Regions from separate parts of the Sporosarcina sp. So3-204 genome, predicted to be linked through region 2. Evidence: a T-box and tRNA genes for the amino acid it is inferred to sense, from the RefSeq annotation. Region 2 holds a T-box; the other holds one or more tRNA genes.
What was found. A T-box is a leader RNA that pairs with one kind of tRNA and senses whether it is charged. The one in region 2 lies ahead of alaS (alanine--tRNA ligase), so its partner is inferred to be a tRNA-Ala.
Positions count from the first base shown of each region.

Region 1: it encodes a tRNA-Ala, which carries the amino acid that the T-box ahead of alaS (alanine--tRNA ligase) is inferred to sense. The anticodon was not compared.

Region 1 covers NZ_CM176485.1:97,979-104,503, reverse strand. The annotation lists rRNA gene AC3RV6_RS00510 (16S ribosomal RNA) at 1-1,004, opposite strand, end outside; tRNA gene AC3RV6_RS00505 (tRNA-Ala) at 1,255-1,327, opposite strand; tRNA gene AC3RV6_RS00500 (tRNA-Pro) at 1,339-1,412, opposite strand; tRNA gene AC3RV6_RS00495 (tRNA-Arg) at 1,434-1,510, opposite strand; tRNA gene AC3RV6_RS00490 (tRNA-Leu) at 1,557-1,645, opposite strand; tRNA gene AC3RV6_RS00485 (tRNA-Gly) at 1,657-1,731, opposite strand; tRNA gene AC3RV6_RS00480 (tRNA-Leu) at 1,740-1,821, opposite strand; tRNA gene AC3RV6_RS00475 (tRNA-Lys) at 1,861-1,933, opposite strand; tRNA gene AC3RV6_RS00470 (tRNA-Thr) at 1,939-2,014, opposite strand; tRNA gene AC3RV6_RS00465 (tRNA-Val) at 2,028-2,103, opposite strand; rRNA gene rrf (5S ribosomal RNA) at 2,174-2,289, opposite strand; rRNA gene AC3RV6_RS00455 (23S ribosomal RNA) at 2,443-5,398, opposite strand; rRNA gene AC3RV6_RS00450 (16S ribosomal RNA) at 5,788-6,525, opposite strand, start outside.
Region 2 covers NZ_CM176485.1:1,483,418-1,489,942, forward strand. The annotation lists gene recD2 (SF1B family DNA helicase RecD2) at 1-788, shown strand, start outside; T-box leader at 826-1,032, shown strand; gene alaS (alanine--tRNA ligase) at 1,072-3,705, shown strand; gene AC3RV6_RS07180 (IreB family regulatory phosphoprotein) at 3,783-4,055, shown strand; gene ruvX (Holliday junction resolvase RuvX) at 4,052-4,471, shown strand; gene AC3RV6_RS07190 (DUF1292 domain-containing protein) at 4,485-4,802, shown strand; gene mltG (endolytic transglycosylase MltG) at 4,901-6,022, shown strand; gene AC3RV6_RS07200 (O-methyltransferase) at 6,056-6,525, shown strand, end outside.

The DNA.
Region 1 (6,525 bases), 1.4 Mb from region 2:
CAAGACCTGGTAAGGTTCTTCGCGTAGCTTCGAATTAAACCACATGCTCCACCGCTTGTGCGGGTCCCCGTCAATTCCTTTGAGTTTCAGCCTTGCGGCCGTACTCCCCAGGCGGAGTGCTTAATGCGTTAGCTGCAGCACTAAGGGGCGGAAACCCCCTAACACTTAGCACTCATCGTTTACGGCGTGGACTACCAGGGTATCTAATCCTGTTTGCTCCCCACGCTTTCGCGCCTCAGCGTCAGTTACAGACCAGAAAGCCGCCTTCGCCACTGGTGTTCCTCCACATCTCTACGCATTTCACCGCTACACGTGGAATTCCGCTTTCCTCTTCTGTACTCAAGCCTATCAGTTTCCAATGACCTTCCCCGGTTGAGCCGGGGGCTTTCACATCAGACTTAACAGGCCGCCTGCGCGCGCTTTACGCCCAATAATTCCGGACAACGCTTGCCACCTACGTATTACCGCGGCTGCTGGCACGTAGTTAGCCGTGGCTTTCTAATAAGGTACCGTCAAGGTACGGGCAGTTACTCCCGTACGTGTTCTTCCCTTACAACAGAGCTTTACGATCCGAAAACCTTCTTCGCTCACGCGGCATTGCTCCATCAGACTTTCGTCCATTGTGGAAGATTCCCTACTGCTGCCTCCCGTAGGAGTCTGGGCCGTGTCTCAGTCCCAGTGTGGCCGATCACCCTCTCAGGTCGGCTACGCATCGTTGCCTTGGTAGGCCATTACCCCACCAACTAGCTAATGCGCCGCGGGCCCATCCTGCAGTGACAGCCGAAACCGTCTTTCAGAGTTCGTCCATGCGGACGAACTGATTATTCGGTATTAGCCCCGGTTTCCCGGAGTTATCCCCATCTGCAGGGCAGGTTGCCCACGTGTTACTCACCCATCCGCCGCTAACAAAATTTGAAGCAAGCTCCAAATTTCGTTCGCTCGACTTGCATGTATTAGGCATGCCGCCAGCGTTCGTCCTGAGCCAGGATCAAACTCTCCATAATAGTTGACTTCCAATACACTTCGCATAGCGTTATGCACCAAAGGCCAACAACATAAAGAAAATGAAAGCTCATTTCTTTTTGCTGGCATTAATAGTTGTAGCGTTAACTACTTCTATTGAATGACAATTTTGTTTCATATAGAAACGTTTATACTCAAGTGCGCCGAAGCGTCCTGAGTTGTTAATCATATCGTGTAAACACGAATGACTTATATCGACGTTTTGCTGTTCAGTTTTCAAGGTTCATAAGGTGGAGCCTAGCGGGATCGAACCGCTGACCTCCTGCGTGCAAGGCAGGCGCTCTCCCAGCTGAGCTAAGGCCCCATATTTAAAGATCGGGAAGACAGGATTCGAACCTGCGACCCCTTGGTCCCAAACCAAGTGCTCTACCAAGCTGAGCTACTTCCCGATTATAAGACAAATAAAATTATGGCGCGCCCGGCAGAAGTCGAATCCACAACCTTCTGATCCGTAGTCAGACGCTCTATCCAATTGAGCTACGGGCGCATATAAAAAACGGTATAAAACGGAATATAAAAAACTCTATAAAAAATGGTGCCGAGAACCGGAATCGAACCGGTACGGTAGTTACCCACCGCAGGATTTTAAGTCCTGTGCGTCTGCCAGTTCCGCCACCCCGGCAAATAAATATATGGAGCGGAAGACGGGATTCGAACCCGCGACCCCGACCTTGGCAAGGTCGTATTCTACCACTGAACTACTTCCGCAATAAAAGTGCGGGTGAAGGGAGTCGAACCCCCACGCCCGAAGGCACTAGATCCTAAGTCTAGCGTGTCTGCCAGTTCCACCACACCCGCATAATGTATTTATGACGAATACTATAAGTCATAAAATAGTGTGCCATGTAGGATTCGAACCTACGACCCTCTGATTAAAAGTCAGATGCTCTACCAACTGAGCTAATGGCACAAAAGTGGTGCCGGAGAAAGGACTTGAACCCTCAACCTACTGATTACAAGTCAGTTGCTCTACCAGTTGAGCTACTCCGGCGTCGATTAAATAATGGTGGAGGATGACGGGCTCGAACCGCCGACCCCCTGCTTGTAAGGCAGGTGCTCTCCCAGCTGAGCTAATCCTCCTGGGTATAATTTAGATGTTATAAGCTACTGAATCATTTTAAGTCCTATTGCTATGTAATAAATATTACAAGCATGGCAACGTCCTACTCTTGCAGGGGGAAACCCCCAACTACCATCGGCGCTGAAGAGCTTAACTACCGTGTTCGAGATGGGAACGGGTGTGACCTCTTCGCTATCGCCACCATACTTATAAAGTCTTTTAAGGACATTATTCATTATATCATTTTTAATGCAAATTGCAAGCATTATTTTGAAAGAAATTAATTGTTCTTTCAAAACTGAATAAAACAGATAATCTTCACAAATCAGGGGAATCAGCCCACTTACTTCTTACGTTATTTGGTTAAGTCCTCGATCAATTAGTATCCGTCAGCTACATACGTCGCCGTACTTACACCCCGGACCTATCAACCTCATCATCTCTGAGGGATCTTACTTACTTGCGTAATGGGAAATCTCATCTCGAGGGGGGCTTCATGCTTAGATGCTTTCAGCATTTATCCCGTCCACACGTAGCTACCCAGCTATGCCTTTGGCAAGACAACTGGTACACCAGCGGTGTGTCCATCCCGGTCCTCTCGTACTAAGGACAGCTCCTCTCAAATTTCCTGCGCCCGCGACGGATAGGGACCGAACTGTCTCACGACGTTCTGAACCCAGCTCGCGTACCGCTTTAATGGGCGAACAGCCCAACCCTTGGGACCGACTACAGCCCCAGGATGCGATGAGCCGACATCGAGGTGCCAAACCTCCCCGTCGATGTGGACTCTTGGGGGAGATAAGCCTGTTATCCCCGGGGTAGCTTTTATCCGTTGAGCGATGGCCCTTCCATGCGGAACCACCGGATCACTAAGCCCGTCTTTCGACCCTGCTCGACTTGTAGGTCTCGCAGTTAAGCTCCCTTATGCCTTTGCACTCTGCGAATGATGTCCAACCATTCTGAGGGAACCTTTGGGCGCCTCCGTTACTCTTTAGGAGGCGACCGCCCCAGTCAAACTGTCCACCTGACACTGTCTCCTGCCCCGATAAGGGGCATGGGTTAGAAGTCCAATACAATCAGGGTAGTATCCCACCAACGCCTCCTCCGAAGCTAGCGCTCCGGATTCTAAGGCTCCTACCTATCCTGTACAGATTGCATCAGAATTCAATATCAGGTTACAGTAAAGCTCCACGGGGTCTTTCCGTCCTGTCGCGGGTAACCTGCATCTTCACAGGTACTATAATTTCACCGAGTCTCTCGTTGAGACAGTGCCCAGATCGTTACGCCTTTCGTGCGGGTCGGAACTTACCCGACAAGGAATTTCGCTACCTTAGGACCGTTATAGTTACGGCCGCCGTTTACTGGGGCTTCGGTTCAAAGCTTCGCTTGCGCTAACCTCTTCCCTTAACCTTCCAGCACCGGGCAGGCGTCAGCCCCTATACATCACCTTGCGGTTTTGCAGAGACCTGTGTTTTTGCTAAACAGTCGCCTGGGCCTATTCACTGCGGCTCTCTCGGGCTTTAACACCCTACCAGAGCACCCCTTCTCCCGAAGTTACGGGGTCATTTTGCCGAGTTCCTTAACGAGAGTTCTCTCGATCACCTTAGGATTCTCTCCTCGCCTACCTGTGTCGGTTTGCGGTACGGGCACCTCCCGCCTCGTTAGAGGCTTTTCTTGGCAGTGTGAAATCAGGGACTCCAGGGAATAATTCCCCTCGCCATCACAGCTCAATGTTATAGAAATGGGATTTGCCTCATTTCACACCTCACTGCTTAGACGCGCATAACCAACAGCGCGCTCACCCTATCCTACTGCGTCCCCCCATTACTCAAACGGCGGGGAGGTGGTACAGGAATATCAACCTGTTATCCATCGTCTACGCCTTTCGGCCTCAACTTAGGTCCCGACTAACCCTGAGCGGACGAGCCTTCCTCAGGAAACCTTGGGCATTCGGTGGAAGGGATTCTCACCCTTCTTTCGCTACTCATACCGGCATTCTCACTTCTAGGCGCTCCACTAGTCCTTACGGTCTAACTTCGACGCCCCTAGAACGCTCTCCTACCACTCACATCTAAGATGTAAGTCCACAGTTTCGGTGCTCTGTTTAGCCCCGATACATTTTCGGCGCAGCGCCACTCGACCAGTGAGCTATTACGCACTCTTTAAATGGTGGCTGCTTCTAAGCCAACATCCTGGTTGTCTGGGCAACGCCACATCCTTTTCCACTTAACAGAGACTTGGGGACCTTAACTGGTGGTCTGGGTTGTTTCCCTCTCGACTATGAATCTTATCACCCACAGTCTGACTCCCAAACATAAATCATCGGCATTCGGAGTTTGTCTGAATTCGGTAACCCGGGATGGGCCCCTAGTCCAAACAGTGCTCTACCTCCGAGATTCTAAAGTTTGAGGCTAGCCCTAAAGCTATTTCGGAGAGAACCAGCTATCTCCAGGTTCGATTGGAATTTCACCGCTACCCACACCTCATCCCCGCATTTTTCAACATACGTGGGTTCGGGCCTCCAGTAAGTATTACCTTACCTTCACCCTGGACATGGGTAGATCACCTGGTTTCGGGTCTACGACCTCATACTAATTCGCCCTATTAAGACTCGCTTTCGCTGCGGCTCCGCATTCTCTGCTTAACCTTGCATGAAATCAGTAACTCGCCGGTTCATTCTACAAAAGGCACGCCATCACCCGTGACTCTCCCGAAGGAAAGTCAACAAGGGCTCTGACTACTTGTAGGCACACGGTTTCAGGATCTATTTCACTCCCCTTCCGGGGTGCTTTTCACCTTTCCCTCACGGTACTGGTTCACTATCGGTCACTAGGAAGTATTTAGCCTTGGGAGATGGTCCTCCCGGATTCCGACGGAATTTCACGTGTTCCGCCGTACTCAGGATACATGCTGGAGAGAATGAACTTTCGACTACGGGGCTATTACCCGCTACGGCGGACCTTTCCAGGTCGCTTCGCCTAATCCATTCCTTTGTAACTCCGTATAGCATGTCCTACAACCCCAGGAAGCAAGCTTCCTGGTTTGGGCTGTTCCCTTTTCGCTCGCCGCTACTCAGGGAATCGATTTTTCTTTCTCTTCCTCCGGGTACTTAGATGTTTCAGTTCTCCGGGTTTGTCTCGATTACGCTATGTATTCACGTAAACGTACTACTCCATTACGAGCAGTGGGTTTCCCCATTCGGAAATCTTCGGATCAAAGCTCACTTACAGCTCCCCGAAGCATATCGGTGTTAGTGCCGTCCTTCATAGACTCCTAGTGCCAAGGCATCCACCGTGCGCCCTTTCTAACTTAACCAAAAAATAGGTCTTAACGTCGCATTGCGTCGCTAATTCTTATCTTTTAAATAAACGTGATCTTACAGCGATGTAAAAATCTACGTTTCGTAAAAAGGTCGTTCTTTAAAATAAACAAAGTTCTGTTTATCATAGATAAACGAAGTTCTGTTTATCTTGGTTGATTCTTGATTTGTTTCAATTATTGTTTTATCCAGTTTTCAAAGAACAAGTTTTGAATTATTATTAGTATCCATAAAGACACAAAAAAATGGTTTTATGGCCGATTAATTAAGCGAAGCTTAATTAATCTTTAATAAACCTTCAAAACTGAACGCAAAACGTCGATTTTCCGTATGCCTAGCTTTCATACACCAAAGGTGTAATCCAACTATGGACATATATCCTTAGAAAGGAGGTGATCCAGCCGCACCTTCCGATACGGCTACCTTGTTACGACTTCACCCCAATCATCTGTCCCACCTTCGGCGGCTGGCTCCCCTAAGGGTTACCTCACCGACTTCGGGTGTTACAAACTCTCGTGGTGTGACGGGCGGTGTGTACAAGACCCGGGAACGTATTCACCGTGGCATGCTGATCCACGATTACTAGCGATTCCGGCTTCATGCAGGCGAGTTGCAGCCTGCAATCCGAACTGTGAACGGTTTTATGGGATTAGCTCCCCCTCGCGGGTTGGCGACCCTCTGTACCGTCCATTGTAGCACGTGTGTAGCCCAGGTCATAAGGGGCATGATGATTTGACGTCATCCCCACCTTCCTCCGGTTTATCACCGGCAGTCACCTTAGAGTGCCCAACTTAATGATGGCAACTAAGATCAAGGGTTGCGCTCGTTGCGGGACTTAACCCAACATCTCACGACACGAGCTGACGACAACCATGCACCACCTGTCACCACTGTCCCCGAAGGGAAAAGTATATCTCTATACCGGGCAGTGGGATGTCAAGACCTGGTAAGGTTCTTCGCGTAGCTTCGAATTAAACCACATGCTCCACCGCTTGTGCGGGTCCCCGTCAATTCCTTTGAGTTTCAGCCTTGCGGCCGTACTCCCCAGGCGGAGTGCTTAATGCGTTAGCTGCAGCACTAAGGGGCGGAAACCCCCTAACACTTAGCACTCATCGTTTACGGC
Region 2 (6,525 bases):
TACTTGAAGCAGTCGAACAAATTGTGAAAAACGCCATAACAAAAGGTCATAGTATTAAGGACATTCAAGTATTGGCACCCATGTACAGGGGTCCAGCGGGAATTGATGGCTTGAATAAAATGCTTCAGCATATGGTGAATCCTCCAGGACCTAAACGTAAAGAAGTTGTTTTCGGTGATATAATCTACCGAATTGGCGATAAAGTTCTTCAACTCGTCAATCAACCAGAGAGTAATGTATTTAATGGTGATATGGGTGAAGTGATTGCAATCATGAAGGCGAAAGAAACCGTCGATAAAAAAGAGCTGCTTGTTGTGTCTTATGACGGCATCGAAGTGAATTATGAACGAAGTGATTTAAATCAACTGACACTTGCTTATTGCTGTTCAATTCACAAAGCGCAAGGCAGTGAGTTTCCCATCGTTATCATGCCTATAGTTAGAAGTCATCGAAAAATGTTGAAGCGTAATCTGCTTTATACTGGAATTACACGTGCACAGAAGTTTCTTATTTTATGTGGGGAACCGGAAGAGTTTAAAGCGGGAATTGCGCGGACAGATGAGCTAGAAAGGCAAACGACGTTGAAAGAACGTTTAAACGGGGAAACAGAAATGCCGTCAGAAAGTGTTGTTGTCCCTATCAATAAAGATGTTGCGGAACAAATGCAATCTAATGATGAAATCGCATCAATTAATTATGAATTAACAACAGAGACATTCATTACAATTGATCCAATGATTGGTATGCAAGGTATTACACCATATACTTTAATAGAAGATGTTAATTGACAGATGCACAGAACTTTTCTATACTTATTCCAATATATAGAACACATTGACGGAGAAAGTACGCATGTTTTACTTTTACAGAAAGAAGCCCCTAAGTTGAAAAGGCTTCAGAGTCTAAATGCCGAAAGCTACTCCCGAGTGCAGCAAATCACTGCCGTTAGCCGCGTTAAGGCAACCAGAGATACCGAAATTTTACATACGGTAATTAGGGTGGTACCGCGAGACTAACATCTTCGTCCCTTGTTTAGGGACGGGGGTGTTTTGAATTTAGGGGGAAAAACTTATGGAAAAATTATCATCATCACAAATTCGTAAATTATTTCTTGATTATTTTAAACAAAATGGTCATAGTATCGAGCCGTCTGCACCTTTAGTTCCAATAGACGATCCATCACTTCTTTGGATTAACAGTGGTGTTGCTACATTAAAAAAATACTTTGATGGTAGAATAGTACCTAACAATCCTTGTATTGTAAATGCACAGAAGTCTATCCGAACAAATGATATTGAAAATGTTGGTAAAACTGCACGACATCATACTTTTTTTGAAATGCTTGGTAACTTTTCTATAGGAGACTATTTCAAAGAAGAGGCAATAGTTCGTGCTTGGGAATTCTTAACAGATGAAAAATGGCTTGGTTTTGATGAGGCATTATTATCAGTAACTGTTCATCCAGAAGATGAAGAGGCTTATAATATTTGGAAAGATAAGATAGGTATGCCAGAAGATCGTATTATTCGTCTAGAAGGTAACTTCTGGGATATAGGAGAAGGTCCAAGTGGTCCAAACTCTGAAATATTTTATGATCGTGGTTCTAAATATGGTGATGACTTTTCTGATCCAGAGTTATACCCTGGTGGAGAAAATGAGCGTTATCTTGAAATATGGAACCTCGTTTTTTCTGAGTTTAACCATAATCCGGACAATACGTACACACCACTTCCGAATAAAAATATTGATACAGGAATGGGTCTTGAAAGACTTGTATCCGTTATTCAAGATGTGCCGACCAATTATGATACAGACTTATTTATGCCTATTATTCAAACGGTAGAAAAGTTGTCAGGTAAGAAATACGGTATTGTAACTGACGATGATATGGCGTTTAAAGTAATTGCCGATCATATTAGAACAGTTGCTTTTGCAATTGGCGACGGGGCTCTTCCTTCAAATGAAGGACGAGGTTATGTACTGCGCAGGTTGTTGAGAAGAGCTGTTCGCTTTGCGATGAAACTTGGTATTAATAAACCGTTCATGTATGACTTAGTACCAGTAACAGGTGCAATCATGCAAGACTTTTATCCAGAAGTAAATGAGAAAAAAGAGTTCATTATGAAAGTCATTAAGAATGAAGAAGAACGTTTCCACGAGACGCTTAATGATGGTATGGCAATATTATCGGGTGTTATTGAAAAGGTTAAAGCATCTGAAACGCCAATTGTAAACGGTGCGGTTGCCTTCCAATTATATGACACTTATGGATTTCCTTATGAATTAACAGAAGAATTTGCAGAAGAAGCGGGCGTCGAAGTAGATCGAGACGGTTTTAATGAAGAAATGAATCGTCAACGTGAACGTGCGCGTGCAGCAAGACAAGATACGGATTCTATGCATGTGCAATCTGGCGTGCTTGGTAGTATTGTTGATAAGAGTGAATTTATTGGCTACACGGAATTACAAACTTCAGCAACTGTTCTGGCTATTTTCCAACAGGGTGAATTAATTAACACAGCATCTGAAGGTGATGAAATCCAATTTCTTTTAGACCGCACACCGTTTTACGCGGAAAGTGGTGGTCAAATTGCGGATAAAGGAACGATTTCAAATGAAACCTTCTTTGCTGACGTAAAAGATATTCAAAAAGCACCTAATGGCCAGAATTTGCACACAGCTACGATTCGCACTGGAGAACTTCACAAAGGCGCAACCGTTCATGCAGTAGTAGATGCTGCGATACGTAAGGAAACGATAAAGAATCATACGGCAACACATCTACTTCATAGAGCGCTGAAAGATGTTTTAGGTGATCATGTTGCTCAAGCAGGTTCGTATGTAGGACCCGATCGTTTACGCTTTGACTTCTCTCATTTTGGCCATGTTACGAGCGAAGAGCTTGAGCGAATTGAAAAGCAAGTAAACGAACAAATTTGGGCAGATATTTCTGTTGTGATTGCAGAAAAACCAATTGCTGAAGCTAAAAAGTCTGGTGCGATGGCTTTGTTTGGCGAAAAATATGGGGATATTGTACGTGTTGTTACAATTGGAGATTATTCACTAGAGCTATGTGGGGGTTGTCACGTAGCGTCAACATCTGCAATCGGACTCTTTAAGCTTGTCTCTGAAAGTGGAATTGGCGCGGGCACAAGACGCATCGAAGCGCTCGTTGGTAAGCGTGCTTATCAATCATTCAAAGAAGAGGAAGAAATACTCGAACATGCAGCAAGTCTTTTAAAATCAAAGCCGAAAGAACTTGTCATAAAAGTTCAATCAGTAATTGCTACGATGAAAGAACTTGAGCGCGAAAACGAGTCATTTTCGTCACAACTTGCTAACAGTCAGTTATTAGGTGTTATGGAAACAGCGCAGCAAATAAATGATGTAACAGTTATTTCTGCGAAAGTTGACGTGAAAGATAATAACGCACTAAGACAGATGATGGATGAGATGAAGCAGAAAATATCGAAAGGTGTTATCGTTCTTGGCGCAGCTTCAAATGATAAAGTCCTACTTGTATCAGGTGTGACAGATGATTTAAAAGGTGGGAACTATCACGCTGGCAAACTCGTCAATCATGTAGCGTCACAATGCGATGGAAAAGGCGGCGGTCGTCCGGATATGGCAATGGCTGGTGCAAAAGATGTAACTAAACTTGATGACGCACTTCAATCAGTGTATGATTATGTGAAATCAGTTTAACTAAAGTAGTTAATCAGGTATAATAATTAAATATCGTTTATTAGTAGAACGTAAAATCTGAAAGCGGGGTGTCAGTAATGAATTCATACGACAAAACGATGAAATTTAACTTCCCAGAAGAGTCGATGGAACAAGAAGTAAAACAAGTGATGCTACATGTGCATAAATCACTGGATGACAAAGGTTATAATCCGATTAACCAAATTGTCGGGTATCTTCTCTCGGGTGACCCTGCTTATATACCCCGTCATGAAGATGCACGTAATATGATACGGAAACTTGAACGAGATGAAATTATTGAAGAACTTGTCAAGTTTTATGTCCGTGAAAACGGAGGTAAAATTAAGTGAGAACAATGGGGTTAGACGTTGGTTCCAAGACAGTTGGTGTCGCTATTAGTGACGCATTAGGATGGACAGCCCAGGGTATCGAAACAATCAAAATTGATGAGTCGAAAGGTCAATTTGGTATTGAACGTATTCGTGAACTAGTTGATGAATACAAAGTGACTAAGTTTGTAGTGGGTTATCCGAAAAACATGAATAATTCAATCGGTCCTAGAGGAGAGGCTTCAGAGTCATATGTAGAGCTCCTCAAAGAAACGTTTGGCTTTCCTGCTACGTTATGGGACGAGCGGTTGACGACAATGGCTGCCGAGCGTGCACTAATCGATGCAGATGTTAGTCGGAAAAAAAGAAAGACTGTTATCGACAAGATTGCAGCGATTATGATTTTACAAGGTTATTTGGATTTAAATAATAGATGATGAGGTGATCAGAATGGAACACGGTGAAGAAACAATGACAATTGTCGATGAAAATGGTGTTGAGCACGTTTGTGAAGTGATTTTTACATTCGAATCAAAAGATTACGGGAAGTCTTATGTCCTGTATCATATTTTAGGTGAAGACGATGAGCAAAATGAGGACGAAGAAATAGAAATACATGCATCTTCATTTACACCTGCTGTAGAAGGCGAAGACGGTGAAGAAGGCGGAGAACTATTGCCAATCGAAGATGAAGAAGAGTGGGCAATGATTCAGGAAACATTTAGTACTTTTGTTGATGAAGACGACGAAGAGGAAGACGAAGAATAATTTCTCATGTACTTACGGGACGGTGAATAGCCGTTCCGTCTTTTTTTCATTTAAGTATTTCTTAGATAATGATTAGGAACGAAAGAGGTGACTCTCACATGGAGAGTGGTTCAAAAAAAGAAATCATGTTCGATCGAATGCGCGAAAAGAAAAAAGAAACGAAAAAAGTGCGGAAAATTGTGCTTATTGTTGCGCTAGTCTTACTCGTTGCAGGCTCATTTACAGCTCTATATGTCTATAAATACATAAAGAGTGGAATGCAACCGTTGGATCCTGATTCTAAAGAAGTGATTGAAGTGGAGATCCCTATAGGTTCTGGGCTCGATTTAATTTCGGCGACGCTTGAGGATAGAGGGGTTATTAAAGATGCACGTCTGTTTAAATATTATGCAAAATTTAACAATAAGTCCCAATTTCAAGCTGGTACATATGGTTTATCTAAAGCGATGACACCTGACGAACTTATGGAAAGTCTAAAGACCGGTAAAGTATACAGAGAACCGGTTTTCACTATGACAATTCCAGAAGGGTTAAACTTGGAAGAGATTGGTAAGGCCGTTGAGAAAAAAACAGGTATTCCGGCAACCGATTTCGATTCTTATATTAACAGTGATGCAACAATTGAGCGTTTAATGATTAAATTCCCACTAATTATTACGGAAGAAGTTAAAGCGGAAAGTATTAAATACCCGCTTGAAGGTTATTTATTCCCTGCAACATACCCGTTTTATGAAGAGGACCCTTCACTTGAATCTATTGTTGACGTTATGGTTCAAGCGACAGCTTCAAATGTTACTCCACATTTTGCTTATTTAGAGGAGAATGAAAAGTCCGTACACTGGCTTTTAACATTTGCGTCACTCTTAGAAAAAGAAGCGACAGCTCAGTCTGATAGAGCAACGATTGCAAGTGTGTTTTACAATCGTTTGGATATTGATATGCCACTTCAGACAGATCCTACGGTTGCCTATTCGCATGGTGGACATTTAAGTAAAACGTCATTTAAAAACCTTGAAATTGATGACCCTTATAATACGTATAAGAATAAAGGATTACCACCTGGGCCGATTGCTGCAGCTGGAAGGTCTTCAATTGAAGCTGTAATTGATCCATCCATAACAAAATATACATTCTTTTTAGCTGATGGAACAGGCGTCAATCATTTTGCGGAAACTTATGAGGAACATTTAAGTAATCGAGCAAAGTATATTGATAAATAATAAATTAATTAATCTATTGATCTAAAACAGGAGTTGATTACCATAAATACGTATGATACTTATATAGCAGAATTGCTTAAGGGGAAAGACTCTTTAATTCTTGAAATGGAGTCTTACGCAGAAGAACGACATATACCCATAATGGATAGCGGTTCAATTGAGGCGTTTCTTGGATTGCTCACAATCCAGAATCCTTTAAAGGTATTAGAAATCGGTAGTGCAATTGGTTATTCGGCTATCCGTATTGCACAATCATTACCCGATTCTGTAATAACGACTATAGAACAGGATTCGAATCGTTTTTTAAAAGCTGTTGATTTCATTAAAAAAGCGGGCCTTGATGATCGTGTTTGTATTATTGAGGCGGATGCACTGGAATCAAGTGCTGATGTTGTATTGACAGAGACTTATGATGCGCTTTTTATTGATGCAGCAAAAGGTCAATATAATCGATTTTTTGATAAGTATTCGCCAGTCGTTAAAGTAGGCGGTGTGATTTATTG